Regions from separate parts of the Pseudarthrobacter sp. CCNWLW217 genome, predicted to be linked through region 2. Evidence: riboswitches for the same ligand, from Rfam matches in the RefSeq annotation. Region 2 holds a riboswitch; each other region holds the start of a gene.
The links. Region 2 has a riboswitch for S-adenosylmethionine ahead of V9L18_RS03665 (aminotransferase class V-fold PLP-dependent enzyme). Riboswitches for the same ligand answer to the same signal wherever they lie in the genome.

Region 1: linked by a shared signal. The riboswitch ahead of V9L18_RS12190 (DUF1737 domain-containing protein) and the one ahead of V9L18_RS03665 (aminotransferase class V-fold PLP-dependent enzyme) in region 2 are both predicted to bind S-adenosylmethionine.
Region 3: linked by a shared signal. The riboswitch ahead of metX (homoserine O-acetyltransferase MetX) and the one ahead of V9L18_RS03665 (aminotransferase class V-fold PLP-dependent enzyme) in region 2 are both predicted to bind S-adenosylmethionine.

Annotation. Positions count from the first base shown of each region.
Region 1 is NZ_JBBCBT010000009.1:119,482-129,797, reverse strand. Features, by position in the region: gene V9L18_RS12225 (hypothetical protein) at 1-133, opposite strand, end outside; gene V9L18_RS12220 (LysE/ArgO family amino acid transporter) at 282-905, opposite strand; gene V9L18_RS12215 (LysR family transcriptional regulator ArgP) at 975-1,877, shown strand; gene V9L18_RS12210 (DUF1905 domain-containing protein) at 1,944-2,246, shown strand; gene V9L18_RS12205 (hypothetical protein) at 2,275-3,051, shown strand; gene V9L18_RS12200 (O-succinylhomoserine sulfhydrylase) at 3,063-4,271, opposite strand; gene V9L18_RS12195 (rhodanese-like domain-containing protein) at 4,272-4,682, opposite strand; gene V9L18_RS12190 (DUF1737 domain-containing protein) at 4,679-4,936, opposite strand; SAM riboswitch class IV at 4,950-5,063, opposite strand; gene V9L18_RS12185 (hypothetical protein) at 5,170-5,673, shown strand; gene V9L18_RS12180 (acetyl-CoA C-acyltransferase) at 5,702-6,928, opposite strand; gene V9L18_RS12175 (hypothetical protein) at 7,163-7,411, opposite strand; gene V9L18_RS12170 (hypothetical protein) at 7,416-7,670, opposite strand; gene V9L18_RS12165 (TetR/AcrR family transcriptional regulator C-terminal domain-containing protein) at 7,961-8,668, shown strand; gene V9L18_RS12160 (pyridoxamine 5'-phosphate oxidase family protein) at 8,707-9,171, opposite strand; gene V9L18_RS12155 (NAD(P)-dependent alcohol dehydrogenase) at 9,321-10,316, opposite strand, start outside.
Region 2 is NZ_JBBCBT010000002.1:233,387-243,702, reverse strand. Features, by position in the region: gene V9L18_RS03685 (DoxX family protein) at 20-568, shown strand; gene aroA (3-phosphoshikimate 1-carboxyvinyltransferase) at 575-1,957, shown strand; gene rsgA (ribosome small subunit-dependent GTPase A) at 1,957-3,072, shown strand; gene hisN (histidinol-phosphatase) at 3,170-3,982, shown strand; SAM riboswitch class IV at 4,142-4,255, shown strand; gene V9L18_RS03665 (aminotransferase class V-fold PLP-dependent enzyme) at 4,291-5,727, shown strand; gene V9L18_RS03660 (class I SAM-dependent methyltransferase) at 5,796-6,554, shown strand; gene V9L18_RS03655 (metal-dependent transcriptional regulator) at 6,586-7,299, shown strand; gene V9L18_RS03650 (fluoride efflux transporter FluC) at 7,300-7,719, shown strand; gene V9L18_RS03645 (fluoride efflux transporter FluC) at 7,719-8,129, shown strand; gene V9L18_RS03640 (hypothetical protein) at 8,209-8,577, shown strand; gene V9L18_RS03635 (hypothetical protein) at 8,660-8,797, shown strand; gene V9L18_RS03630 (S1C family serine protease) at 8,804-9,784, opposite strand; RNA gene ssrA (transfer-messenger RNA) at 9,998-10,316, opposite strand, start outside.
Region 3 is NZ_JBBCBT010000010.1:15,619-25,934, forward strand. Features, by position in the region: gene V9L18_RS12630 (glycine C-acetyltransferase) at 1-371, shown strand, start outside; gene V9L18_RS12635 (NAD(P)/FAD-dependent oxidoreductase) at 437-1,549, shown strand; gene hutI (imidazolonepropionase) at 1,561-2,772, shown strand; gene V9L18_RS12645 (DeoR/GlpR family DNA-binding transcription regulator) at 2,868-3,656, shown strand; gene V9L18_RS12650 (histidine phosphatase family protein) at 3,669-4,349, opposite strand; gene V9L18_RS12655 (CPBP family intramembrane glutamic endopeptidase) at 4,435-5,211, shown strand; gene V9L18_RS12660 (VOC family protein) at 5,350-5,988, opposite strand; SAM riboswitch class IV at 6,161-6,276, shown strand; gene V9L18_RS12665 (bifunctional o-acetylhomoserine/o-acetylserine sulfhydrylase) at 6,320-7,639, shown strand; SAM riboswitch class IV at 7,762-7,877, shown strand; gene metX (homoserine O-acetyltransferase MetX) at 7,890-9,005, shown strand; gene V9L18_RS12675 (hypothetical protein) at 9,058-9,552, opposite strand; gene V9L18_RS12680 (winged helix DNA-binding domain-containing protein) at 9,566-10,316, opposite strand, start outside.

The sequences.
Region 1 (10,316 bases), on a different contig from region 2:
CTGCCGGGTCCTGGGTGGCGTGCACCATTCCCACGAAGGAAATGCCCACGCCCCAACAGCAGCTGGCCGCAACGATGACTGTTCCGGCCTTCTGATACGGCCTGTTGCCCCGCAGTGCCTGCTTCCCGTGCATGGCTGCCTCCCGGTCCGGCGGATGCGATGGCCCAGCTCAGCGCGTAGTGACCATGAAGCTACGCCGACGTGCCGCCGTGCGTAGTGACCATGAAGCTACGCCGACGTGCCGCCGTGGTCAACAGGGTTAAGGCCAGCGGGGCCCGCCATCATGCACCGATCGCCAGTCGCACGCCCAAGCCCAGCATCACGACGGCGATCAGGCCGTCGAGGACGCGCCAGGAGGACGGGCGAGCAAAGAACGGGCGCAGGACCCGGGCGCCGAACCCCAGCGCGCTGAACCACGCAATGCTGGCGACGATGGCACCGGCCCCAAACCACCAGCGCAGATCCTGGGCCTGCTGGTTGGCCACCGAACCGAGCAGCAGGACGGTATCCAGGTAGACGTGCGGGTTGAGCCAGGTCAGGGCCAGGACCGTGGAGATGGCCGCCCCGGCGCTGAGGGCCGGATGTTGTCCCGAAGCTGTGAGCGCGCCGGGGCGGATCGCCCTGCGGGCGGCCATGGCACCGTATCCCAGCAGGAAAATGGCGCCGGCGTAGCGCGCCACGTCCACTACTACCGGGTTAGCGTGAATGAGTGCCCCGATCCCGGCGATCCCAGCGGCGATGAGCAGCGCGTCGGAGACACTGCAGACCAGCACGACGGCGGCTACGTGCTCACCCCGGATGCCCTGCCGGAGGACAAACGCGTTTTGGCTGCCGATAGCCACGATGAGGGCAAGCCCGGTGCCGAAGCCGAGCACGATGGGGGCCAGAAGTGCAGTCAGATCCATGTCATCCAACGTACGGCGGACCATATGATTACTCCAGCTAAATATTTTTACGTCTCCTAAGGATTGCTAATGAGAACCTTTCAGCTGGAACAGCTCCGGACGTTTGCCGCGGTGGTGGAGGAAGGAACCCTGGAGGCCGCAGCCAGGACCCTGGTGGTCACGCCCTCGGCAGTTTCCCAGCGGCTCAAGGCAATGGAGGATACGGCCGGACAGATCCTATTCCAGCGGACCAATCCCGTGCGGCCCACCCAGGCAGGGGAAGCGGTCCTTCGGTTCGCCCGGCAGGTCCGTCAACTGGAGTGGGATGCGTCGCGGGAGCTCGGCGAGAGCAGCGACAGGCCGGGCACGCCCATTCCCCTGGTCGTGAACGCAGATTCGCTGTCCACGTGGTTCCTGCCCGCGCTCGCAGGCCTTCCACCGGAGCTCGGCGCATTCTTTGAAATCCACAGGGAAGACGAACAGCATTCCACGCAGCTACTGCGCGCCGGGACGGTGATGGCCGCTGTGACGGCCAGTCCGGACCCGGTGCAGGGCTGCAGCGTGGCACTGCTGGGAGCCTTGAGATACCGCGCGGTCGCCAGTCCCGGCTATGTCCGGCGATGGTGGCCGGACGGCCCTGACCTCAGGGCCGGCAGCCTTGCCCCGGTGATGGACTTTGACCGCAAGGACGACCTGCAGGACGGGTTCTTTCGCAACCTGACCGGAACGGAACTGAACGCACCGCGGCACTATGTGCCGACGTCGGCAGAGTTCGCGCAGGCAATCCGCCTGGGATTGGGGTGGGGGCTGTTGCCGGAGCAGCAGTGCCTGGCCGACATTCGGGGCGCCGCACTCATCGAACTGGCCCCGGCGCACCCTGTCGATGTGGCCTTGTATTGGCAGCGGTGGAAGATCGACTCCCCGGTGCTCAACCAGCTCTCCGACGCAGTCCGGGAGACGGCGTTCCGGCAACTCCGCCAACCCGGGGCCTGACCAGCCGCATCCGCCGTGCCCACAACAGCTGATGCATTGGGAAAGGTGCCATGCCATACTCAGGCCGTGACGTCGTCGTACTCGTTCCGTGCCGAATTGTGGCTCTACCCGGGAGAAGCCGGATGGCACTTCCTCACCCTCCCGGAGGTCATTGCCGACGACCTCCGCGAGGAAGCGGCTCCGCTCCGGAAGGGCTTCGGCTCGGTCAAAGTCACAGCCGAAATTTCCGGCCACACGTGGCAAACTTCGGTCTTCCCGGACGGCAAATCCGGCTCGTACCTGCTGCCGGTGAAGAAAGCGATCAGGACTGCGGCCCGCATCAGCGCAGGGGACACAGTAGCTGTTAACCTCGAAATCCAGCCCGGGTAGCAGGAACGTAGCGGGGGATCGACTGTTGGTGCCGGCCGAAGCAACCATCCAGACCTCCGACCCGGAAGTGGGACCCGGCCAGTACCTGAAGATCGAGACCACAGCGGTATACGCCGCCGGAGTCGCTTTGGGGGACCCCGGAGGAGGCGGTCGTTCGGTGGAGTGGCTGGACAAATCTTCGGACCAGCTTTATGTCCCAGCCGACCATGCCTCCGAATGGATCTGGAACCGCGAAGCCCGCATCCCAACGACGTTCTTCAGCGAGGAAGCTAAAGCAGAGGCCACCAAATACCAGCAATCCCAGTCTGAAAACCCCCACGGCGCGGGAGAACTGCTCCGGGCACCGGGAGGTAACTTCTACGGAGTACCGCGGCTGCTGTTCGCCGGCTTGCCCCTGGAGGAAGGCGTGAAGACTCTGCCCCGCGACCCCCAGGCACTCCTGGACACCATTCGACAGCGAGGCAAACAAGGCAGGCCGGAAGCCGAAACGCTGGAAAGCATCGCCGCCGCCCTGCAGACCGGAGTCGTCCCGGCGGACCTTCGCGCTGCACTGTACAAAGCGGCCGCGCTCATTCCCGGAGTCACCGTCGTAGACAAGGAGGCGAACCTTGATGGCAAGGTAGGCACAGCGATCGGGATCGAGCATCCGGACAGGGAAACGCGGACGGACATCATCATTGATCCCGACACAGGGCTGCTGATCGGAGAACGAGTGGTCACGCTGACACCTGGCGAGACCTTCCCAGCCGGAACAGCGACCGCTTGGACCTCGGTTGAGACCTCAGTGGTCAATTCCGCCCCGTAAGCAGGCGCCGATCAGATCTGCTTGAGCGCCTGTTCCAGGTCGCGGATGAGGTCGTCCGCGTCCTCAAGGCCCACGGACAGCCGCACCACGCCGTCGCTGAGCCCGATAGCGGCGCGGCCTTCGGGACCCATGGCACGGTGGGTGGTGGTGGCCGGGTGCGTGATGAGGGACTTGGCATCGCCCAGGTTGTTGGAGATGTCGATGATCCGCAGCGCGTCCAGCAGCGCAAAGGCGGCGTCCTTGCCGGAGCGGCCGTCCGTCGTCGCGAGCTCCAGGGTGAGCACGGTCCCGCCGGCCTTCATCTGCTTGGCCGCGAGCTCGTACTGCGGGTGCGATTTCAGCATGGGGTACTTGACCCAGCTGACGGCAGGCTGCTGTTCGAGCCATTCGGCCAGCCGCAGTGCCGTGGCTGAGGAATGGTTCACGCGCAGGGCCATGGTTTCCAAGCCCTTGGTAAGTACCCAGGCGTTGAAGGCCGACAGCGACGGGCCGGTGTGCCGCATGAGCTGCTTGACCGGCCCGTCGATGAATTCCTTGGTGCCCAGGATGGCGCCGCCCATGACTCGGCCCTGGCCGTCGATGTGCTTGGTGCCCGAGTACACAATCACGTCCGCGCCGAGCTGGCCGCAGCGCTGCAGCAGGGGTGTGGCAAAGACGTTGTCGACGACGACGGTAGCGCCGGCGGCGTGCGCCAGTTCGCTGACCGCGGCGATGTCCACGATTTCCTGCATCGGGTTGGACGGCGATTCGAAGAACACTGCCGTGGTGGGCTCCGACAGGGCCGCACGCCACTGCTCCAGGTCCGGTCCGTCGACGAACACCGTCTCAACACCCCAGCGGGGCAGGATCTCGTTCAGGATCACAAAGCAGGAGCCGAACAGTGAGCGGGCTGCCACTACGCGGTCGCCAGCGGCCAGCAGGGCACCCAGGGCGGTGAACACGGCGGACATTCCCGACGCCGTTGCGAAGCACGCCTCAGTGCCTTCGAGCAGGCGGAGCCGTTCCTGGAAGGTGGCCACGGACGGGTTGCCGTAGCGGGAGTAGACAAAGCGCTCGTCCTCGCCGGTGAAGGCGCGCTCCGCTGCGGCGGCGGACTCGTAGACGAATCCGGAGTTCAGGAACACCGGTTCGGTGGTCTCCTGGAAGTTGGTGCGGTCCAGCCCGCCGCGGACGGCCTGGGTGTCAGGGCTCCAGCCGGCGGCATCTTCGTTGAAGGTCACTTAGTTCTTTCCCAGGTTGGTTGGCAGGCCGCGGTTCTTCCAGCCGTTGACGGTGCGCTCGCCGTAGCGGTCCGGTTCGCCTTCGAAGCCCTCCAGGACGTTGTAGGAGGTGAAGCCGGCTTGGGTTGCGGCGATGGCAGCGGAGACGGAGCGCTGGCCTGAGCGGCAGATGAACAGGAGTTCGGTGCCGGTGTCCTCCGGCGCCTGCTGCCTCAGGTCGGTGAGGAACTCGGGGTTGGGGATGCCGCCGGGGAACGTCCACTGGATGAACAGGGGGTCGTTGTCGGTTGCCTTGGTGTCAGGGATGCCGATGTGCGCCCACTCACCCTCGGTGCGGACATCCACCAGGATGGCGCCCTGCTCCAGCTTGGTCCAGGCTTCCTGCGGGGTGAGGTCTCCGGCGTAGCTCACGCGTGGCCCTCGCCTTCGAACTCAAGGTCTTCCACAGCGGTGGCGACGGCGGCGTCCGCACTGGCGATGGCGGCCGGGAGGATGAGTGCCTGCGCCACAATCACCTGGCCGCCGTTGGACGTGGCAGCCGGGCTGCCGTGCAGGACATAGCCTTCGGCCAGGGCGGTGGAAATCCGCTCACAGAAATTACGGTCGTCCGGGCCTGTGATGAGCCGGTACGACAGTTTTTCTTCAGGGGCAGGTGCGTCAGACACGACGGATCTCCTTCTCTCACGCTTGCAACTCGAATGTCGATATGCCGAGTATTCACCTGAGGCACCCCGCCGCGAAAGGGAGGGTTGCCGACCGGCCAGTCAGGGCTTGGCGCCGGTTCTCATTACTCCTCAAAAACGTAACACTTGGCCCGCCTGGCCGCACCGCCGCCGTCGTCATGTTCCGTAACCAACACGTGCTTCCGCGGCCGTCACCCGGACGGGACAATCAGTCCATGGGGAAATCTGGGCGGGGACTGGCTGTATTCGCGCGTTTGAGGACTGCCGCTGCATTCCTCGTACTGGCCACGGTGGCCACGGGGTTGAGTGGTTGCCGGGACGTCTTCGCGCCGCCGCCCTGCATGCCGCCCGCGTACACAGTCACGCCGTCGGAAGCCAAACCCGGTGAGCAGGTTACGGTCAGCGCGCAGGACACCAACTGCGATGCGCGCTACGGGCAGAACGCGCAGGTCCAGGTGACGGTGCGGGACGCCTTTGGATCGCTGATGCTGGAGGAACTCGCACCCATGAGCGACGACGGCGCGTTTACTTTTGTGTTCACCGTCCCGCCGGGCGCGGCTCCCGGCAAGGCGGCAGTGGGGGCGCACCCGTACAACCTGGATTGGTGCGACGACACCGGGGTTAACAACCGGGCCGGCGCGGGGCCCAGGACGCTTGTTCTGGTCTCGTGTGCCGAGCGCCTGGTGCCGTTGCTAATACTGGCGGGTACCGGGGCCTGAGCAGCGGCGACGCCCGTGGGGACGGGCGTCAGGCCCTGAGGATGAGGGCCTCGCCCTGGCCGCCGCCGCCGCACAAGGCCACGACGCCGATGCCGCCGCCGCGCCGTTTCAACGCCAGGGCCTGGTGCAGGACCAGCCGTGCCCCCGAGGCGCCGACGGGGTGGCCCAGCGCGATCGCCCCGCCCTCGGCGTTGATCTTCTCCGCAGAAATGCCAAGGTCCTGGGCTGACTGGATGATCACCGAGGCGAACGCTTCGTTGATTTCCACCAAGTCCAGGTCCTCCACCGAAATCCCTTCTGCGCGGAGTGCTCTTTCGATGGCGCGGGACGGCTGGGAATGTAAAGAGCCGTCCGGCCCGGCCGTCTGCCCGTGGGCGGCGATCTCGGCAATCCAGGTGAGCCCCGCCCGTTCGGCGGCCGCCTTGCTGGCCACCACGACGGCGGCCGCGCCGTCGGAGAGGGGAGAGGCGGAACCTGCGGTGATGGTGGCTGAGTCGGCCGTGGAGAAGGCGGGCATAAGCGCCGCCAGGGCCTCCGCCGTCGTGCCCGGCCGGATCCCCTCATCGGCATCGACGGTGACGGCAGGGCCGCGGCGCTGCGGGATATACAGGGGAACGATCTCTTCGGCGAGCAGTCCCGCATTCCGCGCGGCTTCGGCCCTCTGGTGGGAGCGGGCGGCAACTTCGTCCTGCTCCCCGCGGCTGATGCCGCGCTCGGCATTGCCGGCATCGGTGGCGGCGCCCTGCAGGATTCCGGAGATGGGATCCTGGAGGGCGTCGTGGTTCAGGGAATCGACCAGCGGGGTATCGCCGATGGCCACGCCGGTACGCAGGCGGGGCAGCAGGTGCGGGGCGTTGGTCATGGATTCCTGGCCGGCGGCCACGACGAAATCAGCCTCCCCGGCGCGGATCATCCGTGCCGCGTCGATCACGGCGGTCAGCCCGGAGAGGCAGAGTTTGTTGATGGTGACCGTGGGGACATCCCAGCCGATGCCTGCCCCCAGGCTTGCCTGCCGGGCCGGTCCCTGGCCGGCTCCTGCCTGGATGACCTGCCCCACGATTACCGCATGTACCTGCCCCGGCGCCACACCTGCGCGTTCCAGCGCATGGCGGATCGCATGTGCGCCCAGTTCGCTGGAGGAGAGGGAAGACAGGCTGCCGCGGAAACGGCCGAAAGGGGTGCGGGCACCTCCGAGGATGACGGCAGTGCGGTCCTCGTGGGCCGGGAACGTGTTGGCCGTGGCGTCGTTGACCATGATGCTGCCTTTCGGTGGAGGCGAGGCCCGGGCCACGTCTATGCGCGCCCGCGGTGCATTTTCCTCAAGCATGTCACGGGCGGTGGCGGTGCGGGAATGGAACGCAGGAAGGGCCGGGTGGTCCCGGCCCTTCCAGTGCTGCCAGCCAGCCGGTCGCCTGCGCCCGCTTCTTCGGGACCGCAGGATCTAGGCGGGATGGACGTTGTCAGGTGGCTGTTTCGGCGGTGAGGCTGTTCACGTCGCAGCCTGGTGTGATGCCCTCGCCAGCACGGCGGCCATGAGCTCAGAGGTGGTTGCCAGGACGCGGGAGCCCCGGCACTGCGAGCAGCTGACGGCGGCCGCCAAAGTGTTCTTGCGTGCATCGAGAACCACCACCGAGTCCACCGCCAGGTAGGAATCGGTGTCACAGTCTGCGCACCACGGCCGCCCGCCCCGTGGCTGGAAAGAATCCCGTGGCAGGTAAGTGCAGAAGGGTTTCTCCATGGGCTTAGACCAGGCCGGGGTAACTCGTCAGTATGTAATCAGCTGCTGCCGGGCCCTTCATGCGCAGGCCGTTTTGGTCGGGGTTGATCCGGCGGGACATGGCAGCCCAGAAAGTGGTTTCGGCGCGGGGGGTCTGCTGGTTGAGGAAACACCAGCTGGTGTAAAGGCCATACAGGGGATCGCGGGCAAGGGTGACATCAGGTTCACCGACGCACGTTGTAGCTTCGCGGAGGAATTTGTCGAACTGCGAATGTGCCATGATCGGCTTCTCTTTCGCCAGGTGCAGTTGGTGCCGCCGTTCGGCTACAGCAGCGCGAACCTCAACGCCGTGCACGTGGGCATTCAGGGGTATTCGTGTGCCAGGACGGAGTCCGGACTGGCTAAGAGTTTGATTTGGCTGGCCTGTCCAGCCAGCAACGCGGTCCCTTGTCTGAAACCCGCGCCTACATTTTGCTCTACAACGTAGACTTTACGCGTAGACTACGTATTAGGCAAGCGTCTTTATTTTTACTATCCCAGCCGACGCTACAACGCACAGGATGGAATCCCATGCCCTCCCCGAAGAGTCCGGAGAATGAAATGGCGAGCCCCAAGCCGCGCCTGAGCAGGGAACTGGTGCTCTCCGCGGCCTTGGAACTCGTGGATTCCGAGGGCCTCGACTCGCTGACGATGCGCCGCTTGGGGCAGGTGCTGGAACGCGATCCAATGAGCCTCTACCGCTACGCAGAGAACCGCGCCGCCCTGCTGGACGGGGTGTCCGAGATGGTCCTCAATGAGCTCGCCATCTTCCCGGCCGATCCCGACTGGAAGGCGCAGCTGCGCCGCATTGCCCACGACCTGCGGCTCCTGGCACTCCGCCACCCAAACGTTATTCCCCTGCTGGTGACACGGCCGCTCTCCACGCCCCTGGGCCTGCGGCCGTTGGGTACCGTGCGGCCATTGGAGCAGATCCTGGGCTTGCTGATCGACGCCGGGTTCACGCCCACGGATGCCTTGCACGTGTACCGGGCGTACTACGGCTTCCTCTACGGCCACATCCTCAACGAGCTCCAGGAGTTCATCGTGGACCCGGAGGAAAACGAAGCCCTCCTACGGCTGGGGCTGCATCGCTTGCCGGCCAAGGACTTCCCCCGGCTCCGGGCATTGGCGCCGGTCTTGGCTGATTACGACGGCGAGGCGGAACTCGATCAGGGGATCACCATTCTGCTGTCCGGGCTGGAGACCCAACTTTCCCGGGCAATCGCCGCAACACCATGAGCTTGCGGCGCCAATGAACTCGGCAGCGCGCCGTCGTACTACTCGAATGAAGCGCGACGGCGGTCGGACAGCCTTGTGTTCCAGACGTCCGGTTTGTTGACCTTGAAACGGCGCCCGGTCAGGGCGCGCGGTGTGAGCCGTACGTAGTGGTTCTTCGCGCCAGGGTGCCAGGGCTCCAGGTTGAGGTTGTCCACGGCGGCCTTGTCTTCCGGGTCCTCGATCACTTCAATGTCGCCGCGGGCCACCACGCTCCAGGCTGTTTCTGTGTGCGGGTCATAACCATCACATTCCAGCGCTGCCGGCTTCTCCGTCAGCGCTGCCCAAAGCTTGGTAACTCCGGAGGTCCGGAACACGAGGCTCCGGCGGTCCAGCACGAAATTCACCGGAAAGATCTCAGGATGGTCGTCCACGATGACGGCGATCCGCCCCAGGGTCTCATCGGCCAGCAGTTCCCAGCACTCGTCGAACGTCAATTTGTCATCAGGCACTTCGGTGGAGGTCATGGACCACACCCTACGGCTCCTGCGGCCGGTCCAAAAGGGGGTTGTGCCCGCCCGGTTGGGAGCTGCGCCCCGCTTCCGGCAGCGGCCGGTTCCGCGGGCGCGGCGGGGGAACCTGCAAAAAGTCGAAGGCTCCCCGCCGCATCCGAGGGTTAGCGCGTTGAGGTGTCGATGACGAACCGGTAGCGCACGTCGGACGCCAGCACGCGTTCGTAGGCGTCGTTGATCTTGCTCGCCGGGATGACCTCGATCTCGGCGCCGAGGTTGTGTTCGGCGCAGAAGTCGAGCATTTCCTGGGTCTCGCGGATGCCGCCGATCGCTGATCCGGCGAAGGAGCGCCGTCCCAGGATCAGTGAGAAGACGTTGACCGGGAGCGGCTCGGCCGGAGCGCCCACGTTCACCAGGGCGCCGTCGAGGGTCAGCAGCTGCAGGTAGGCGCTGATGTCGATCGGTGCGCTGACGGTGTTGATGATCAGGTCGAACGTGTTGGCCAGGTCCGTGAACGTGGTTTCGTCGCTTGTGGCGTAGTAGTGGTCCGCGCCGAGCCTCAGCCCGTCCTCCTGCTTTTTCAGCGACTGGGAGAGCACCGTGACCTCCGCGCCCATGGCATGCGCGAGTTTGACGGCCATGTGGCCGAGGCCGCCAAGGCCGACGACGGCGACCTTCTTACCGGGGCCCGCGCCCCAGTGCCGCAGCGGGGAGTACGTAGTGATGCCCGCGCACAGCAGGGGAGCGGCGGCGTCGAGCTCGATCCCTTCCGGGATGGTGACCACGAAGTCCTCGGTCACCACCACGTGCGTGGAGTAGCCGCCCTGGGTGATGGTGCCGTCGCGGTCCACGGCGCCGTACGTGCCGGTCATGCCGTTGAGGCAGTACTGCTCCTCGCCCTTTTGGCAGTTGACGCATTCGCGGCAGGAGTTGACCATGCAGCCCACGCCCACCCGATCGCCCACGGCGTGCTTGGTGACGGCGGAACCGACCTCCGTGACGATGCCGGCGATTTCATGGCCGGGCGCCAGCGGGTACTGCTGGGGTCCCCAGTCGCCGCGGACGGTGTGGATATCTGAGTGGCAGATGCCGGCAAACTTGATCTCGATCAGGACGTCATGGGCGCCGACATCGCGGCGTTCGATGGTGGTGGGGATGAG
Region 2 (10,316 bases):
TCCAGCCAGGAGGAAATCCATGTCCTTTGTCCGTACCCTCGCCCGGCCCATGCTGGCATCCAGCTTCGTACTCGCAGGACTGGATAAGCTCAAGAACGCGGATGACACTGCCCAGCAGCTGTCGCCGCTTCTGCGCAAAGCCACGGCCTCACTGCCTTTCCGTACGGAAGACAAGACACTGGCCCGGGTCATCGGCGGGGTGCAGGTGGGCGCCGGAGTGCTGTTTGGCCTGGGCAAGTTCGCGCGGTTCTCTGCGACGCTGCTCACGGTCATCTCTGCCCTTAACACATTCGTCGAATGGCGCAGCGCCGACATCAGCACCAAAGAGGCCCGTGTGGCACGCCGCAACCAGCTCCTGAAGAACCTGTCCCTGAGCGGCGGGGCCCTGCTGGCTTCGGTGGATACTGCCGGTAAGCCAGGGTTGGCCTGGCGAGCGGAACACCTCGCTGCCGACGCCAGGAAGGGCGCTTCGCACCTGGCAGCTGACGCCCGCAAGAGCACTGGGAAGAAACTCCACAAGGCCGACAAGGCCGTGCGTCGTGTGGTGGACCAGGCAACGGGGGCATAAGGACGCATGACCGGATCCACTACCGCCCTTTCGCAGCCTGACGCTGCCGAAGCTCTTCCGCTCTGGCCCGCACCGTTCGCCACCAGGCCCATCAATGCCACGGTGACCGTGCCGGGTTCGAAGTCCCTGACCAACCGGTTCCTCGTCCTGGCGGCGCTGGCTGACGGACCGTCCCGGCTCCGCGCTCCGCTGCACTCCAGGGACTCCGCCCTGATGATTGAGGCCCTGCGGCAGTTGGGGGCTTCCATCACAGAAGTTCCCGGCGACGGAGCCTTCGGCCCGGACCTTGAGGTCGTTCCCCTCAGCCAGGACGCGCCGTCGTCGCTGGCCCGGATCGACTGCGGACTGGCCGGCACCGTCATGCGCTTTGTTCCTCCGCTCGCTGCACTGCGGAACGGCGTCAGCGTGTTCGACGGCGATCCGCACGCCAGGAACCGCCCCATGGGGACCATCATCGAAGCCCTGAAGGCGCTCGGTGTGGCCGTGACGGCAGAGGACGGCGGGACACCGGCGTCCCTGCCCTTTGACGTGGCCGGAACCGGGGAAGTCCGGGGCGGACATCTGGTGATCGACGCCAGTGCATCGTCCCAGTTTGTCTCTGCGTTACTGCTGGTGGGTGCACGCTTTACCGAGGGGCTGCACCTGGAGCATGTCGGTAAGCCGGTGCCGAGCCTGGACCACATCAACATGACAGTGGCAGTCCTTCGCGGCGTGGGCGTGTCCGTGGATGATTCCGTCCCCAATCACTGGGTCGTGGCGCCAGGAACTATCCGAGCGTTTGACCAGCGCATTGAGCAGGACCTTTCCAACGCCGGCCCTTTCTTGGCCGCCGCATTGGCCACCAGCGGCACGGTCCGGATTCCCAACTGGCCCACTGGAACCACGCAGGTGGGTGACCTCTGGCGCAGTATCCTTGCGGACATGGGCGCCACGGTCAGCCTGGCCGACGGCGTCCTCACTGTCACCGGCGGAGCTCAGATCAAGGGCGCCGACTTTGATGAAACCAGTGAGCTTGCCCCCACTGTCGCGGCGCTCTGCGCGCTTGCCAGCGGCCCCTCCCGGCTCAGCGGGATCGCACACCTCCGCGGCCATGAGACTGACCGGCTCGCCGCCCTGGTCGCGGAGATCAACCGGCTGGGCGGCGACGCCGAGGAAACCAGCGACGGGCTGGTGATCCGCCCGGCCAAGCTGCATTCCGGCGTCGTCCACAGCTATGCGGACCATCGAATGGCAACTGCAGGGGCGATACTGGGCCTCGCAGTGGAGGGCATAGAAGTAGAAGACATCGCCACCACGGCCAAGACCATGCCCGATTTCCCGCGGCTGTGGGAAAACATGATCGCGCAGGGCCAGGAACCTGGTACGCCGGGACCCGCTGGTAACGCATAGTGGCACGCAGCACTGACTCCTGGGACGAATCCGACGTCCGGATCCGCCCCAGCAAGAAGGGTTCCCGACCCCGCACGAAGGACCGCCCCAGCCACGACGACGCCGTGACAGGACGGATCATCACCGTGGACCGCGGCCGATACACAGCGGTGGTCGGCGAAGATTCAGGGGAAGAACGCACCATCATCGCCGCACGGGCACGGGAACTCCGCCGGTCCCCCGTGGTCGCTGGCGACTTCGTTTCATTGGTGGGAGATGTCTCCGGGGAACCGGACACGCTGGCCCGGCTGGTCCGGATCCAGGACCGCAGGACACTCCTGCGGCGCAGCGCCGATGATACCGACCCCGTTGAACGGGCAGTCGTGGCCAACGCCGACCAGCTTGTTGTTGTGGTGGCGGCGGCAAATCCCGAACCACGCACCGGCTTCATTGACCGCGCACTCGTCGCCGCCTACGACGCCGGCATCGAGCCGATCCTGCTGGTCACGAAAGCCGATGTCAAAGACCCTGCCGAACTTCTGTCGAACTACGAGCACCTGGACTTCCCGGTCATCATCAGCCGGACGGCCGACGCCGCTGCATCCGGCATCGATGCCCGCTCCGACGACGGGCTCTCGGCGCGCCTCGACAGCGATGCCGTCGCCCAGCTTCGGGCCTACCTCGATGGCAAGGTCACGGTGATGCTGGGACACTCAGGCGTAGGCAAGTCCACCATGGTGAACGCCCTGACCGGAGCCGAGCGAGCCACTGGCGGAGTCAACGCCGTGACAGGCCGCGGACGCCACACGTCCTCCTCGGCCCTGGCCCTTAAGCTGGCCGACGCCCCTGCTGGAAGCTGGATCATCGACACCCCCGGCATCCGGTCTTTCGGACTGGCGCATGTCGACGCAGACCGCATCCTCCGCTCCTTTCCGGACCTGGAACCGGGCACGGATGCGTGCGAGCGCGGCTGCAAACACAATGCCAGCGCAGTCAATTGCGGCCTGGACTCCTGGGTTGCCGAAGGCCATGCGGGCCCAACCGGACCCGCCAGGCTCGCGTCCCTCCGTCGCCTACTCGGCACCGATCCCCGCATGGAGGGGCAGGAAACCAAGGAATTGGGCAGCGTCAACTGACCCGCCCGGCCGGCTGGGAGCAGCGCCCAGGCTGTTCAGGACGCCGCCCGAAGCCGGGGTCCCCAACCACACGGCGCTTTGACGGTAGTTTGGAACCATGATCCAACCCGCTTCGAGCTACAACGATGACCTGCGCCTGGCCCACGTGCTGGCCGATTCCGTGGACGACCAGACCATGAGCCGCTTCAAGGCACTGGACCTCCACGTCGAGACCAAGCCGGACCTGACCCCGGTCACTGATGCCGATAAGGCCGCCGAAGAAGCCATCCGTGGCCAGCTCTCCCGTTCCCGCCCCCGCGATGCGGTCCTGGGCGAGGAATTCGGCAGTTCAGGCCATGGCTCCCGGCGTTGGATCATCGACCCCATCGACGGCACCAAGAACTTTGTCCGTGGCGTACCGGTGTGGGCAACACTGATTGCGCTTGTGGACGAAGGAGAGCCCGTCGTCGGCGTCGTCAGTGCCCCTGCCCTGGGCAAGCGTTGGTGGGCTGCCAAGGGCGCAGGCGCCTACATGGGCCGGTCACTGGCTGCGGCCACCCGGCTGAAGGTCTCAGACGTGTCGAAACTCTCGGACGCTTCCCTGTCCTACTCCAGCCTGAGCGGCTGGAGGGACCGCGGGAACCTGGATGACTTCCTTGGGCTCACCGAAGACGTCTGGCGCACGCGTGCCTACGGCGACTTCTGGTCCTACTGCATGGTGGCCGAAGGCTCCGTGGACATTGCGTGTGAGCCGGAGCTGAATCTCTACGACATGGCGGCACTGGTCCCGATCGTGGTGGAGGCCGGCGGCCGCTTCACCTCCCTCGAGGGTGAAGACGGTCCGTTTGGCGGCAACGCGCTGGCGACGAACTCCATCCTGCATTCGGAAGTCCTCAAACGGCTCAACCCCGACCTGGACGACCTCCTCTAGCAGCCCAAGTGCCGAATTATCAACGGCGGACGCCTCCTGATGGGGGCGTCCGCCGTCGTATCTTCGGATAACCATGGGTATTTCCATCCGCGCGTAACAAAAGCCTTAACATTCGGACGGGCTTCCTGCCCGCCCCGCCCATGTTCTACGCTCTTAACAGGTCACGAGTGCCAGCGCGAAACCCCGGTTTGCTGGCCGGCAACCCTCCATTCGCGGTGGGGTGCCCCGGGTGACGACCAGGCCGGTCCGGAACGGACCCGGCAAGCGCGGATTCCCGGGACAGGGAGTCCCTCTAAAGTGAGGTCTCTGTGACAACAGCCACCGTCTCCCCCAACTCCGCCGTCCGTACCCTGGCCGCAAACGACACCGCAGCCCTGTTCAGCGAACGGCTCGCCGTTGCCGGACGGCCGCTCTCCGCCGTCACCGGCGCCGAAATCCAGGCCCCGCTGATCCAGGGCGGCCACGTGCGTTACGCCAACCTGGACTACGGCGCCTCTGCCCCGGCCCTCTCGGTTGTCTCCGCCTACCTCAACGAGATCCTGCCGTTCTACGCCAGCGTCCACCGCGGCGCCGGCTACGCATCCCAGATCAGCACGTCCGTCTACGAGAACGCCCGGAACATCGTGCGTGACTTCGTGGGAGGCCGGCCCGGTGACTCCGTCATCTTCACCAGGAACACCACGGACTCCCTGAACCTCCTCGCCGGGTGCCTTCCGTCCGCGGACGGCCGCCCCACGGGGGAGGTTTTGTACCTCGACATCGAGCACCACGCCAACCTCCTGCCGTGGCAGGGCGTCCCGCACCGCAGCGTCGTTGCGGCCGACACCGTGGCCGGCACCATCGAGGCCCTCCGTGCCGAACTGGAACAGGGCGGAATCAGCCTGCTCGCCGTCACGGGCGCCTCCAACGTCACCGGCGAAATCCTGCCCATCCGTGCCCTCGCCGCCCTTGCCCACCAGCACGGCGCCCGGATCGTCGTCGATGCCGCGCAGCTCGCGCCGCATCGCCGGATCAACATCAGCGCCGACGACGTCGACTACCTCGCTTTCTCGGGCCACAAGCTCTACGCGCCCTTCGGCGCAGGCGTCCTCGTGGGGCGGTCGGACTGGCTCGACGCGGGCACGCCGCATCTTGCCGGTGGCGGCGCGGTGCGGGAGGCCAGGCTCGACGGCGTCAGCTGGGCCACCGGCCCAGCCCGGCACGAGGGCGGTTCGCCCAATGTCCTGGGCGCCGCCACACTGGCTCGCGCCACCCAGGTCATCGCATCGCTGGATCAGGACCGGTGGCACGCCCACGAGTCGGCTATCCGGTCGTTCCTGGTGGAGGGTCTGCAGAAGATCGAAGGCGTGACGGTACACCAGATCTTCAAGGACACCGATCCGGACACCGACACCATCGGCGTAGTGAACTTCTCGGTGGAAGGCTACGACGCCGGCCTGGTGGCTGCCTACCTGTCAGCAGAACACGGCGTAGGCCTCCGCGACGGCCGGTTCTGTGCCCACCCCCTGCTGAAGCGCCTGGGCCTCCCGTCCGGCTCCCTGCGGGCAAGCTTCGGCGTTGGGTCCCGCCTCGAAGACGCCCAGCGTCTGCTGGCTGGCATCGAGGAACTCCGCCGAACCGGCCTGGGCTGGGACTATGTGGTTGACTCGGGCCGCTGGGTTCCGGCTAACGACACCCGCAAATACCCGGACTGGGCACCCAATACGCCTGGCACGGCAGGCGCTGCCCCCTGCATCGACGACTGATCCGGGTTACCCGGCTCATGCGGTAAATTCGAAGGATACCCAAGGGCATCTGGCGAAGGAGGCTGCACGTGGCGCGGGGTGGCCCCAAACTTGACGACGTACGCCGTCAGGAGCTTGGTCAGAGCTTCCAGGACGGAGGCGAACACTACGAACGCGTGCGCCCCGGTTACCCCGGCGATTCGGCCGACTGGCTTATTCCGGCGGGGGCCCGGGATGCCCTGGACGTGGGAGCCGGCACCGGAAAATTCACGGTCCTGCTGCTCGACCGCGGATTGACCGTTTCCGCCGTGGACCCCTCCGCAGACATGCTCGACCAGTTGCGGATCATGCACCCCGGTGTTGCGGCCACTGTGGGCACTGCCGAGGCGACGGGATTCGCGGACTCCTCGTTCGACGTCGTCAGCGTGGCGCAGGCATGGCACTGGTGCGATCCCCTGGCCGCCAGTACGGAGCTTTCACGGGTTCTCCGCGCCGGCGGAAGGTTGGGGCTGATCTGGAACCAGTTGGACACTTCAGTCCCTTGGGTTCACCGGCTTTCCCGCATCATGCACGCCGGGGATGTCTACCGGCCGCACTTCCAGCCGCCCTTGGGACCGGAGTTCGTGGAGCTGGAAAGCCATGTTACCCGCTGGGAAGACGCGCTCACCACGACAGAGATCATGGAGCTTGCCAAGTCGCGGAGCTACTACCTCCGTTCCGGCGATACCACCCGCGCCAAGGTCCTCGCGAACCTGGACTGGTACCTCCACGACCATCTGGGACACTCCCCCGGCGCGGGCCTGGGACTGCCCTACCTCACCCTGACATGGCGGGCCGCAAAAGCGTGACGCCCTCCGCGCAACGGGTAGGCTTGGTGTCGTGAAGACCAGCGCGCCCTCCTCCTCCATCGAGGACTACGTCAAGGTCATCTACTCCTTCACGGAGTGGCAGGACAAACCCATTACCTCCTCCCAACTTGCGCAACGGCTGGGTGTGGCAAACTCCTCCGTGTCCGAGATGGTCCGCAAGCTCAAGGACCAGGGCCTGGTGGACCACAAGCCGTACAGCGCAATCACCCTCACCGACGCCGGCGTGCGGCTTGCGCTCTCCATGGTCAGGCGGCACCGGCTGATCGAAACCTATCTGGTCCAACAACTTGGCTACAGCTGGGATGAGGTCCATGATGAGGCCGAGCATCTCGAACACGCCGTCTCGGACACGTTTATTGAGCGGATGGCGGCGAAACTGGGAAATCCACTTCGGGATCCCCACGGCGACCCCATCCCCGGCGCCGATGGCACGGTCCGGATGCCACACGCCCACCTGATGAATGAATTGGATCAGGGACACACCGGCCGGATCACCCGAATCAGCGATGAGAACCCTGACTTGCTCCGGTACCTGTCTGCCGAGGAGATCGACCTCGACGCCGAGGTGGAGGTAGTGGGCCGCAAGCCATTCGGCGGGGCACTTGTAGTGCGAATCAGCTCCGCGGGGAAGACTCGGGAGTATGACCTCGCTGATGAAATCACCTCGGCCTTGTGGGTGCACAGCGACGCGCCGCACGCCGGCTGCGTCCTCGGAAACGGCTGAATGGCCGGCACTGGGGCACCTGGCTGGCGTGCATGGCTGGCGGTGGCCGGCGGCGGACTCCTCGGGACCGAACTCCGGTACGGCCTGGGCCTGGCCTTCCCTGATGCCGCGGGAATGATGCCCTGGACCACGCTGGGCATCAACGCGGCCGGGAGCTTTGTCCTGGCAGCCCTGACTACGTTCTGGATCGCAAGGCCCCGCACGGCTTTCTGGCTCCGGGCGGGGCTCGGGCCCGGTCTGCTGGGATCCTTCACGACGTTTTCCGCAGTGGTGTTCGCGGTGGATCAGTTCTCCCGTGCCAACCTCCACTTGGTGTGGATTGCGTACCTCGGCCTTTCACTTCTGCTGGGGTTCGGCGCCGCGGCCGCTGGCTGGAGGACGGGCAAAGTGCTGGCCGACCGCTCCGGAGCCCCTGCGTGATCGCCGCAATGCTGGTAGGCGTCTTCGGCGTGGCCGGTGCTCTGCTGCGCTTCGCCGTGGACAGCTGGTTCGCTCATCGGCCCGCCGCTACCTCCACGGGCCCGCGCGCCAAGGACGCCGCCGGTCGGACGCCCCAGCACTGGCCGTGGGCCACCCTGGTGGTCAACGTAGCCGGGTGCCTGATCATAGGGCTCTCCGTTGGAGTGACAGGACGGCTGGGACTGCCCGAAGACCTCCATGCCGCTGTGGCAACTGGCCTCGCCGGCGGCCTGACTACTTTTAGTTCATGGACAACCGCCACCATCAGGCTGCTGGCTGAATCCCGGATTGCCGCGGCAGCCTTGAACGTGGCGGCCAATCTACTCGCGGGATTCGCCGCTGCTGCTGTGGGCATCGCCCTTGCGTCCTAGCTGAATCAGCGCACTCTGTGCTTCCGGTTGCCTGGTGGGCGGCGGCGGCCTCTAACGCAGTCCCGTATCGTTGACTGTGATGATTAGCAGACGTGACGCGGCAATTGCCCTCGATGTACCCCTGGAGATGGCCCAACGCCATGGCATCCCAAAATGGCTGACGGAAGCCGACCTCGGCGAAATCCTGGACAACCCGCCGCCCTGGCTTGTCCAATCGAGGGCAAACCGCACCGGGAAGCGTCCTGTGTGGGTTCATCTGGAATGTGCCGTGTGCGGCTACGAGGAAGCGGCGCGGCCCAAGAAATGGTGGCCCGAGTTTACCTATGTCAGCTGCGGTCACCATGCTCCCAGTGAGCTGCCGCCCCCACGTCCGGGCTTTGTCCGCAGCGAGTTCGACGGCGTTGGGACCCGGTTTGTGGGCATCGCGGACGTCGCCGTCCCGGACTGAATCCGGGCATTTCCTTAAGGGCGAATCAGGCGTAATTTACGAGATGGGACGTACGCCGTCCCGCCTAATAAGGGAGCACGCCATGCCTGACAAGACACCTCACCAGAATCTGTCCAAGAAGCCGGTCAAGACCATCAAAGAGAAACGCGCCGAAAAGAAGGCCAAGAGCCCCATTGACGGCCCGCAGGATCCGGTCGCGCACCTGAAGAAGCGCCGGTAGCGGCCACTACCCGTTAGCCGCCATTTCTTCGGGTACGGCAACAAGGTCAGTTTCTTTGCCGTCCCTCAGCACCGCAATCCGCAGGGGCTGGCCGATAGCGTCGGCGAACAGCAGCTTCTGCAGGCTTTCAGCGTTGCTGACGGGACGGCCGCCTGCTGTCAGGATGATGTCGCCCGCCGCCAGGCCTGCCCGGTCCGCGGGCGAACCTGCCAGGACCTCCACCACGCGCAGCCCGTCCCGCTGCCCTGTCCGGACCACGGCACTGGCATTTAGGCGGATGGGCGTGCTGACGACGCCAAGGTAGGCCCGGCGAACGCGCCCGTCAGCCAGCAACGCCGCGATGATCCTTCGCGTGGTTGCATTGATGGGCACCGCCAGCCCCAGCCCGGCACCGGCCACCGCTGTATTGATGCCGACAATACGCCCGTGGGTGTCCGCCAGCGCACCGCCGGAACTCCCGGCGTTCAGGGCCGCATCCGTTTGGATAACGTCCTCGATCACCCTCCGGTTGCCTCCTGCCCAGACTGGTATGGCCCTGCCCAGGCCGCTGACGACGCCAGCAGTCACGGATCCGGCCAGCCCCAGCGGGTTTCCCACCGCAACGACGAGCTGCCCCACCCGCAGGGTTTCCGCGTCGCCGAACTCGGCGGGAGGGACTTTGGGCGCGCGGCCGCGCACAACGGCAAGATCGGACAATGGATCGGCGCCCACGAGCTCCAAGTCGGTGCGGGCACCGTCCGCGAAAACAGCGTTGCCTTGGCGGGTACCGGCCACTACGTGGGAGTTTGTCAGCAGGTAACCGTCCTCCGTGAACAGCACCGCCGATCCGGCGCCCACACGAAATCGTCCATTACGGCGGTTTCCCGTCATTTCAATGGCGGCAACGTGTGGGGTGACTGTCTCGGCCACGCGCATGACCGTCTCCGAGTACGAGTCCAGAGGCCCGTCGTCGGACGCTGGTGAACCGGGCTTCCGCACCTGGTCCATGGCCCACCTCCTGGGGTTATGGCAGCCGATTGGCTCCGGACTGGCTGCTGGTCCTATTTGTCTCAACCATTCGGCCTGCGGTCCTACTCCCTGCGTGTCTACGCCGTGGGTGAACGGGGGGGGAAATGACAGCGTCAGCTGCTGCATTGCGCTTAACGCGGAACGGCCCGGACCAAGGTCCGGGCCGTTCTGCGTGCCTTGCGGCATCGCAAAATGTGGAGATGGGGGGAATTGAACCCCCGTCCGATGTCGTGTTGTCAGGGCTTCTCCGGGCGCAGTTTGCGTCGGATTTTCTCGGCCCCAGCCATGCTGCAAACAGCTGGCTGATCCGGGCCCAGTCATCTAAGAGTCCCGTTTGCCCCGATGACGGAGGCAAACAGCAGTGGCTATCTAAATGACGCCAGGTTCCGGGGCAATAGCAACCTCGGGCTGACGGACTGTCTTACTGCTTAGGCAGCAAGAGCGAAGTCAGTGCGCTTAGATTCGGCACTTATTGGTTTGCAGACAGCGTTTACGAGATAATTCTGCATCC
Region 3 (10,316 bases), on a different contig from region 2:
CCAACTCCCTGGCCCCCGCGATCGTGGCAGCCACCATCAAGGCCCTGGACCTGGTGGAGAATTCCGGCGAACTGCGGACCAGGCTGTTCGAGAACGCCCGGCTTTTCCGGTCCCGGATGACCGAGGAAGGCTTCGAACTCCTGGATGGCGAACACGCGATTGTCCCCGTCATGTTCGGGGACGCCGTGATGGCCGCCAAGGTGGCTGACCAGATGCTCCAGCACGGCGTCTTCGTCACTGCGTTCAGTTTCCCGGTGGTCCCGCGCGGTGCGGCCCGGATCCGGGTGCAGCTCTCAGCCTCACATTCGGCGGACGACGTCGAAGCGTGCGTGGGTGCCTTCGTCGCCAGCCGTGCCGCCGTAGCGGGCTAGGCCCCCGGGGCTGGACTGGCGCCAGGCTCGGCGCGGCCGCACGGCAACTCTGCAAGGATGGAGCCATGGCAGCACATTATGATGTCCTCATTGTCGGCGGCGGTATCGCGGGCCTGTCCCTGGCGTCGGCACTCGCCGCCAGCTGCAGCGTTGCGTTGGTGGAGGCGGAACAGGAGCTGGCGTACCACACGTCCTCCCGCTCAGCCCGGCAGCTGATCCCCAGCTACGGTCCGGCCGTAGTGCAGCAGTTGACGGCCCGCACGCTGGAGCTGATGGCGGCAAGGGATGCGGAACTGCCCCGGCCGGTCCTGTCGCCGCGCAGCTTTATGCTCATCGGCACTGAGGAGGCTGTCCGTGCCGAGGCCAGCGGCCACATGAGCCCCATTTCAGTGGCCGAAGCACTGGAGCTGTGTCCGGCGCTGGTGCCGGACACGTTTTCCGCCGCGGGCCTGGATACCGGATCCTTCGGCTGCGACGCCCCCCTGCTGCTGACCGACCACCGGGAGCGGGCGGAAGCCGCCGGCGCGGACATTATTACCGGCGCCCGAGTGCATTCCGCCCAACGGTTGGGCTCAGGGTGGGAGATCGGGGCCGGGCAGGAGGCTTTCCAGTCCGGTGTGATGGTCAACGCCGCAGGCGCCTGGGCCGACGAACTCGCCGTCACCAGCGGAGTGGAGAAGCTCGGGTTGCAGCCGTACCGGCGCACCGCGGCGATTGTCGGCGTCGAACGTCCCCTGCCTGAGCACAGCCCCATGGTGGCGGCAGCGGACAACACGTTCTACTTTCGGCGAGAGGGGACTGACGTGCTGGTTTCGCCCTCTGAAACTGTCCCCAGCGGGCCGGAGGACGCCCGGCCCCGGCCCGGCGACGTGGAGCGGCTGATCGCCAAGCTCAACCAGGTCACCACCCTCGGGATCGGCCAAATCCGCAGTGCCTGGACCGGGCTCCGGACCGAAGCGGCCGACGGCGTGCCCGTGGCCGGCTTCGACGCGGAGGCCCGCGGGTTCTACTGGCTCGCCGGCCAGGGAGGTTACGGGTTCCAGACCTCGGCGGCCATGGCCGAGCTCGCGGCCGCCCAGATCCTCGCCGGGCAGGGCTCCGGGACCGACGTCGACCACAGTCCGGCATTCCGGACAGCGGAGGCGCTGGCCGCCACGCGCTGGTCCATTCGGCGTTGAAGAATAGACTCATGAGCACCCTGATCACCAATATCGCCGAGCTGATGACCCAGGACCTGGAACACCGGGTCCTGAAAAACGCCGCCATAGTGGTCGAAGGGGAACGGATTGCGTGGCTGGGTGCCGCCGCCTCAGCCCCGGCCGCCGATGACACCGTCGATGCCGGCGGCCGCGCGGTGCTGCCCGGCTGGGTTGACTCGCATACGCACCTGGTCTTCGCCGGCGACCGCACCGCGGAGTTCGAAGCCCGGATGGCGGGAGAGTCCTATTCGGCCGGTGGGATCGCTGTTACCGTCGACGCCACCCGGCAGACGTCCGATTTCGACCTCACGAGGCTGGCGATGGCACGGGTTTCCGAGGCCGTCTCCCTGGGCACCACGTATCTCGAAACGAAGACGGGGTACGGGCTGGACACCGAAAACGAGGCACGGAGCGCCCGCATCGCCTCCACCGTGGTCGACGAAGTCACCTACCTGGGAGCACACCTGGTACCCGCCGGCTCGGATGCCGATGCCTACACAGAGCTCGTCTGCGGGCCCATGCTTGACGCCGTCCGCCCCTATGTCCGCTGGGCGGACGTCTTCTGTGAGGAGGGGGCCTTCACTGCGGAGCAGTCCCGCCGCGTACTTGAGGCGTGCCGGGATGCCGGGCTGGGGATCCGGGTACACGGCAACCAGCTGGGCCAGGGCCCCGGGGTGCAGCTGGCGGTGGATCTGGGCGCGGCGAGCGTGGACCACGTCAACTACCTGTCGGCTGAAGACGTAGCCGCGCTGGCTGAGAGTTGGGCTGGCTGGGACCCCGCAACGGGCACCGGCGTGCGCGGGACCGTCGCCACGTGCCTTCCCGCCTGCGACCTTTCTACCCGGCAGGCGCTGCCCCCGGCACGGGCAATGCTGGACGCCGGCGTGCAGCTGGCGCTGGCGTCCAACTGCAACCCCGGCACCTCCTACACCAGTTCCATGGCCTTCTGTGTGGCGACGGCCGTGCTGCAGATGCGGCTCAGCGTCCATGAGGCGGTCCGGGCCGCGACGTACGGCGGCGCGCTGGCGTTGCACCGGGACTCCGGGCACGACGCCGACGGCGAACGGGCGGTGGGATCCCTCGCCGTCGGACACCGGGCGGATCTGCACATGCTCAACGCACCCTCCGCCACCCATCTCGCCTACCGCCCGGGCATGCCGCTCACGTACGCTGTGTGGCGGGCGGGTGTACGGGTGCGTTGAGCCTCGGACAGTTTTTGACGTTTTGTGATCGTTGCGGGTCTGATACAATCAGAAAACGTCATAATTGAGTGACTGTTTGACGCTGAGAGGCCCCCATGACCCGTACCGACCGCCTGACGGCCATCCTGGATATCCTCGCCAAGACCGGCCAGGTCGAGGTTGAGGAGATCGTCTCACAGCTTGCTGTTTCGCCCGCCACGGCCCGCCGAGACCTGGACAGCCTGGCTAAGAGGCGGCTGCTGACCCGCACCCGGGGCGGCGCCACCACCGGAGCGCTCGCCTACGACCTTCCCGGGCGGTACAACCGAGACGACCACGCCGAAGCCAAGGAACAAATCGCCCAGGCGGCCTCGGCACTGATCAGGCCCGGGGCCGTGATCGGCCTGTGCGGCGGCACCACCAGCACCGCCCTGGCGCAGATCCTGGCAACCCGCGAGGACCTCAACACCCCCGCCAACCAGCCAACGCTGACCGTCGTCACCAATGCGATCAACATCGCCTCGCAGCTGGCCGTCCGGCCCAACATCAAGGTCATGGTGACCGGCGGCATCCTGAATCCCCGCTCCTACGAGCTCGTGGGACCGTACACGGACATCATCATGCAGAAGGTGGTCCTGGATATCGCGTTCATCGGAGTCAACGGCATCGACCCGGTAGTTGGCCCCACGAACACCGGGGAAGGGGAGGCATCGGTGAACGCACTCCTCGCCAGCCGGGCGCGCGTGTCCTACGTGCTGGCCGATTCCTCCAAGGTGGGTGTACGTGCCTTCGCCACTATGGACGGCTATGACTTCACCCGCCTCATCACCGATGCCGGGATTTCTGCCGAGGACAAGGCCGCATTCGAGGCCAACGGAACCGAAGTGATCGTGGCGCCGCATTAGGACGCCACAGCGCTAGAACACCATGGGCGGGGCGTCCAGGACCGTCTCGTCCACCCGGCGTTCCACCCACTGGCTGAACGGAATGTCCAGTTCGTACTTGTCCGCGTCGGTCCGCACCAGGGTCCGCACGTCGGCGTTGTCCGGGTTGTTGAGGGACTCGAAGTACTCCACCGACCAGTGGAACCAACGCATGCAAAACAGCCGCATCGTCAGCCCGTGGGTCACCAGCAGGGTGTTGGGCGCGTAGTCCGGTTTGGACCAGTGGCGGTAGAGGGTTTCCATAAAGGAGGAGATCCGGTCGTAGACATCGGAGCCGGACTCGCCTTCGCGGAAGCGGTAGAAGAAGTGGCCGTAGGCGTTGCGCAGTTCCTTCTGGTCCTCGATGTCTCCGCTGATCTGGAAGTTGGCCCAGTCCTGTTCCCGGAGGCGCGGCTCTTCGATCACCCGTTCCGTGAGGTTGCCGAGGTTGAGTGCTTCCAGGGTCTGATGGGCACGCAGGTACGGCGACACGTAGACGCAGACCTGGCGGCCATCAAGTTCCCGGCGGATCCGTTCGCCTGCCGCGGTGGCCTGCTCCAGGCCCAGGGGAGTCAGCGGGATCCGGTAGTCCGGCACGCGGTTGTAAATGGACGTATCAGCGTTGGCCATGGACTGGCCATGCCGGATCATGATGATTTTCCCTGGCGCGCTCATAAGCCCCAAGCATAAGTCCTGTGCCCACGCCCTCCCGGGAAGCCCAAATCAGGAAAGAACCAGAAACTGCAGGCAAGATGGGAACATGCTGGTTCCCTCCCGCCGTCGGCTGCGGCTCGAAGTATGGATCGTCCTGGGCCTGTCGCTGGGGCAGTCCGCTGTCTACTCAGTGGTGCAGCTGCTGGATAAGATGACGCGCGCCCCGCTGGCTGAAGGTACCTCCACGCTTAACCGCTCACAGAGCACCCGCGAATACTTTGACCTCACCTACCAGCTGCTGGACATCATCTTCGCGTTGGTTCCGGTCTTGCTGGTCATCTACTTCCTCACTGACCACCGGCAGTCCACCTCCGGGGCCCCGCAGGGCGGCTCGGCGTTCCGGAAGCTCGGCTTCGACTTTGCCCGGCCCGGTCGCGACGTGCTCCAGGGGCTGGGCCTCGCAGCGCTGATCGGCGTTCCGTCCCTCGGCCTATATGCTGCGGGCCGGGCCCTGGGCATCACCACCGCCATCATCCCCAGCGCACTGGATGCGTACTGGTGGACGGTGCCTGTGCTGATCCTGTCCGCACTGCGGCATGCCGTCGTGGAGGAAGTTATTGTGGTGGGGTACCTCCTGAACCGCTTCGGCGCGTTCGGCTGGAGCGTTCCGCTGGCGATCTTCGCCAGTTCCATGCTGCGCGGCAGCTACCACCTCTACCAGGGCTTCGGGCCCTTCATTGGGAACGCTGTGATGGGGGTGGTCTTCGCCTGGCTGTACACCAGGACCCGTCGCGTTATGCCGCTGGTCATTGCCCACGCCCTGCTGGACATCGTGGCGTTTGTTGGCTTCAGCCTGTTTGGGAAGGCCGTCGGCCTCGGTTAGGCAGACTAAGGCCGGGGAAGTTAAAGGGATTCGGCCGCCATCGGTGGGTGGCATCGTTGGCACCCGCTGATGGCGGCCGAAGTATGTTGCCGGGCATGGCTGCCTGGCAGGCCGTGCTGGCCCGGCGGAAGAAAGCAATCAGATGGTGACTGCTCCGGAGGCGGTCTCGAACGTGACGGACAGGATGCCGGGGGTCCCGTGCGGAGCTACCCAGTCCACGGCGACGTCCTCAAGTGGCTTCTCCACCGGTTCGCCCAGCCATTCGGTCACCCGTGCAGCGGAACCGGCGATGGTCAGGCAGGACATCTTGACATTGCTGTCGTAGGCGTTGGACGGGTGGAGGGCGGGATCGCCTTCCCACTTGAGCATGTACGGGACCTGCGGGTCCGCGATCAGGCCCAGGATGCCGATCTGCTTCCAGACCAGTTCGCGGCCGTCGGGAAACTTGCGGTTTCCGTTGACCGCGGAGCGGCCGAGGCGTGCTTCGAAGGGGGCGAGGTCGTCAACTTCGACGCACCACCCCATCCAGCCGCCGCCGGCAGCGGAGCGTGCCCGGACTGCCTGTCCGAACGGTGCCTTGTCCGATGCCGGGTGGTCAAGCACCTCGACTACTTCCAGATATTTGTGCCCCGCGAGAGGGATGATCATGTTCCGGGTTCCGAAACGGGGGTGCACTCCGCCCTTTACGGCTTCAACGCCGAGGGCGGACGAAATACGTTCGGTGGTGGCAGCCAGGCCATCGTGTTCACAGGCGTAAGAGACGTGATCCATGCGCATGCCCTCATCTTGGCACTTTGTGATCGGGCTCTCAGCTAAGGGTATCCTTACCAACTTTCGGGTGCGTCACGAGTGGACATCGGGCTTTCCATCACCCCCGGGAAGAGCGCCGGGTGACCATGTTCGTCACAATGCTGTTGCGCGCCGTCGAACGGTTCCTACACTGAACGCAGGTCATGAGCGCCAGCGCCAAGCCCCGGCTCGCTGGCCGGCAACCCTCCATCCGCGGTGGGGTGCCCCGGGTGAGGACCTGGCTGCCCGGCAACGGCCGGGCGGCAAGCGCGGCCCGTGGTGCTCCCAGCATGCCGGGCCCATGTCAAAGGAGCCTTGAATGTCCGACGGATGGTCTTTTGAAACCCGCCAGATCCACGCCGGCCAGGAGCCGGACAGCGCCACAGGGGCGCGTGCCCTCCCGATCTACCAGACGACGTCGTTCGTCTTCCCGAGTGCCGAAAGCGCCGCCAACCGCTTCGCGCTCGCAGAATTGGCACCGATCTATACGCGGATCGGCAACCCCACCCAGGACGCCGTGGAGCAACGGATCGCCAGCCTGGAAGGCGGGTTGGCCGCCCTCCTGTTGAGCTCGGGGCAGGCGGCCGAAACCTTCGCCATCCTCAATATCGCCGAAGCCGGGGACCATGTGGTGGCAAGCCCCAGCCTTTATGGCGGCACGTACAACCTGCTGGGGTACACGCTGAAGAAGTTCGGCATCTCGGTGACGTTCGTCGAGGACCCGGATAACCTGGACCAGTGGCGCGAGGCCGTCCGCCCGAACACCAAACTGTTCTTTGCCGAGGTCGTGTCCAACCCGCGCCAGGATGTCCTCGATATCGAAGGGGTGTCCCGGACCGCCCACGAGGCCGGCGTTCCGTTGGTGGTGGACAATACGCTCTCCACGCCGTACCTCATACGCCCGCTGGAGTGGGGCGCCGATATTGTGGTCCACTCGGCCACCAAATACCTTGGCGGACACGGATCGGCGATCGCGGGGGTGATCGTGGACTCCGGCAACTTCGACTTCGGTCAAGACCCGGATAGGTTCCCTGGTTTCAACACCCCGGATCCCACCTACAACGGGCTGGTCTATGCCCGTGACCTTGGCGCGGGCGGCGCCTTGGGCGCCAATCTGTCCTACATCCTCAAAGCCCGCGTCCAGCTCCTCCGAGACCTCGGCTCCGCAGTATCGCCCTTCAACGCGTTCCTCATCGCCCAGGGCCTGGAGACGCTGAGCCTGCGGGTCGAGCGGCACGTTGAGAACGCCGTTGCGGTGGCGCAGTGGCTGGAAGCCCGTGACGACGTCGAGTCGGTAGCGTACGCGGGGCTGCCCTCGAGCCCCTGGTACGAGCGCGGACGCAAGTACGGCCCCAAGGGCACAGGAGCCGTGGTGGCCTTCAACCTGGCCGGCGGGGCCGAGGCGGGCAAGCGGTTTGTGGACGCCTTGGAGCTCCACAGCCATGTGGCGAACATCGGCGACGTGAGGTCCCTGGTCATCCACCCTGCGTCCACCACCCATAGCCAGCTCTCCCCGGAGCAGCAGGCAATTGCGGGCGTTACGCCGGGGCTGGTCCGCCTCTCCGTGGGCATCGAACACATCGATGACATCCTGGCGGACCTGGAGGCAGGTTTCCGGGCGGCCAAGGCCGCTCTCTAAGGCGGTTTCAGCGCCGGATTCCCGGCCCCGGGAGTCCGGCGCCCGGCAGGAGAGGCATTGTGGAGTCACAAACCAGTCACACTCTTAGCCAGATCCGGGGCTGGTTTCGTACACTCGGAGAAGGTCATGAGTGCCAGCGACAGCCCCGGCTTGCTGGCCGGCAACCCTCCTTTCGCGGCGGGGTGCCCCGGGTGAAGACCTGGCCTGCCGGTCATTCGACGGCCGGCAAGCGCGTAGAAAAGGTCTCCACATGACGATTACCGTCTCCCGTACCGCAGTACCCGAAAACGGCGTGGTCCGTTACGCCAGCATCGGCGGCCTTGAACTGGAAGCGGGCGGATACCTGCCCGAGGTCACGCTCGCCTATGAAACGTGGGGAACGCTCAATGAGGACGGCTCCAACGCCGTCCTCATTGAGCACGCCCTCACCGGCAGCACGCACGTGACACGCGGTGACAGCGACGAGCCGGGCTGGTGGGAGCAACTTGCCGGTCCAGGTGCGCCGGTGGACACGGACAGGTTCTTTGTGGTGTCCATCAACATTGTGGGCGGCTGCTACGGTTCCACCGGGCCGTCCTCGCCTGCTCCCGACGGCCGGCCCTGGGGTTCCCGCTTTCCGCTGGTGACCCTCCGTGACAGCACCGCCGCCGAGGCCCGGTTGGCGGACCAGCTGGGCATCCGGAGCTGGTACGCGGTGCTGGGCGGTTCCATGGGCGGTGCCCGTGCCTTGGAGTGGGCGCTCATTTACCCCGAACGGGTGGAGCGTTGCGCCGTGATCTCGATCGGTGCCGCCAGCACCGCCGAGCAGATCGCCTTTGCGCAGGCCCAGACGCTCGCCATCCGCCAGGACGCCAACTTCAACGGTGGCGACTACTATGGAGGGCCTTTCCCGGAGGACGGGCTGGCCCTGGCGCGGCGGATCGCCCACATCACCTATCGATCAGCCCAGGAGTTCGATGGGCGGTTCGGGCGGACGGCCCAGACTCCCGAAACGCCGCTGCGGGCAGCCGCGCTGGGGGACCGTGGGCGCTACCAGGTGGAGAGTTACCTTGACCACCAGGGCAGCAAGCTTGTCCGCCGCTTTGATGCCAACAGCTACATCGCCATCACCGAGGCCCTCATGAGCCACGACGTCTGCCGGGGGAGGGGAACCCTCAGCGAAACCCTGGCGAGGGCCTCCGCAAAGTTCTTTGTTGCCGCGGTGGACTCGGACCGGCTTTACTTCCCGTCGCAGTCGCACGAGCTCGCTGCCGCGCTTCCGGGAGCCGTGGATGTCCACGTTATCGAAGCGCCCATTGGCCATGACGGCTTCCTGACCGAGATCGGCCAGCTGGGGAGCCAACTCCGGAAGAATTTCCTGGTCTGACCGGGCACCTCACGGCGCCACGAACGTTCCGGAAGCCTAGGAAGCCGTCTGGTCAGCCGTCCATGATTTCGGAGCGCCGCTTCATGTATTCGTCCACGGCCATCTCGCCGTTGCTGTACTGCTGGTCTAGTTCCGCGAGTTTGCGGGCCCGATAGCCCTGGGGGGCCGACGGCGGCGGGGGAGTTGCAGGGGCGGCAGGCTTTTGGGGTGCCTCCGCTGCCTGTCCCGGCACAGGCTGGCCGTAGGGCGGGAACTGCTGGTCTGCGGGCGGCACTGGCATCATGGGCGGCAGCGGCTGGCTGGGCGGCAGGGGCTGCGGGCCGTTGATCTGGCGGAATCCGCCGCTCATGTAATCCTGCTGCGTGTAGCCGTCCCGCGGCTGGCGGCTCTGGGGCCCGGGGAACTGGCCCCCGCCCGGAAACTGGTCGGGGTAACGCCCGGAAAAGCTCTGGTCCTGGTTCCGCTTGTTGACGGATTTCCGGTACATCCGCATCGCCATCGGAATCAGGAACGACAAAATGATGATCCAGAAGAACAAGCTGTTCACGGTGTAACGCCTCTCATGTGTGTCCTTCCAGCTTAGCCCCGGACGGCACCCGGACCGCGGGGATGCCCAGGAAAGCCGCGTACCTGTCCACGGCGTCGCCGATGGCAGCGTCCAGCGCAGAGCCTGGTGCCGGATCGGTGGAGGCGAACAGCCGGATATCCAGTTCGCAGCGGCCCGAAAGCAGTGTGTGCCGCCAGGAGCCCGCCATCCGACCGTCCAGCAGCACCACGTGCATCAGGGCACCGTCGACAGGAAGCGCCGGGGCGGAGCCGCCCAGGTAGTGCCTTGTTGCGGAGTAGCCCATCACATATTCGTCGTAGCACTGGATGAGGTCGATCCGAGGTCCGCTGGGCTGGCTGCCGGTCTCGTCACCGGAGCCGCCAGGCCCGGCATTGTGATAGAACACCACGCCGTCAATCGCTGTTGTGCCGAGGGCCCAGGGATCCCGGTCCATGGCAAGAAGCACGCCCTGCCGGACATCGGCCATCGTGAGCCCCGACCAGTCGGCGCAATCTTTGACCGTCGCGGGGCCGCGGCTCGTGAAATACCGCACGGCGAGTTCGGCCAGCGCGTCTTCCCGGGTGGGAACTTTCACAGGTCCCGCCGGGACCCGCTCATCAAAGTGGGCGTAGGTCTGCTTCAGAGCACCGCCCCGGCTCCGCACCGGCGAACCACTCACCAGCACGCCGCTGATTTCGGCGTGCATGATGAGGTAGGCGAGTTCCAGTCCTTTTCCCGCGTAGCCGGCAGACTGAAGAGTGGCC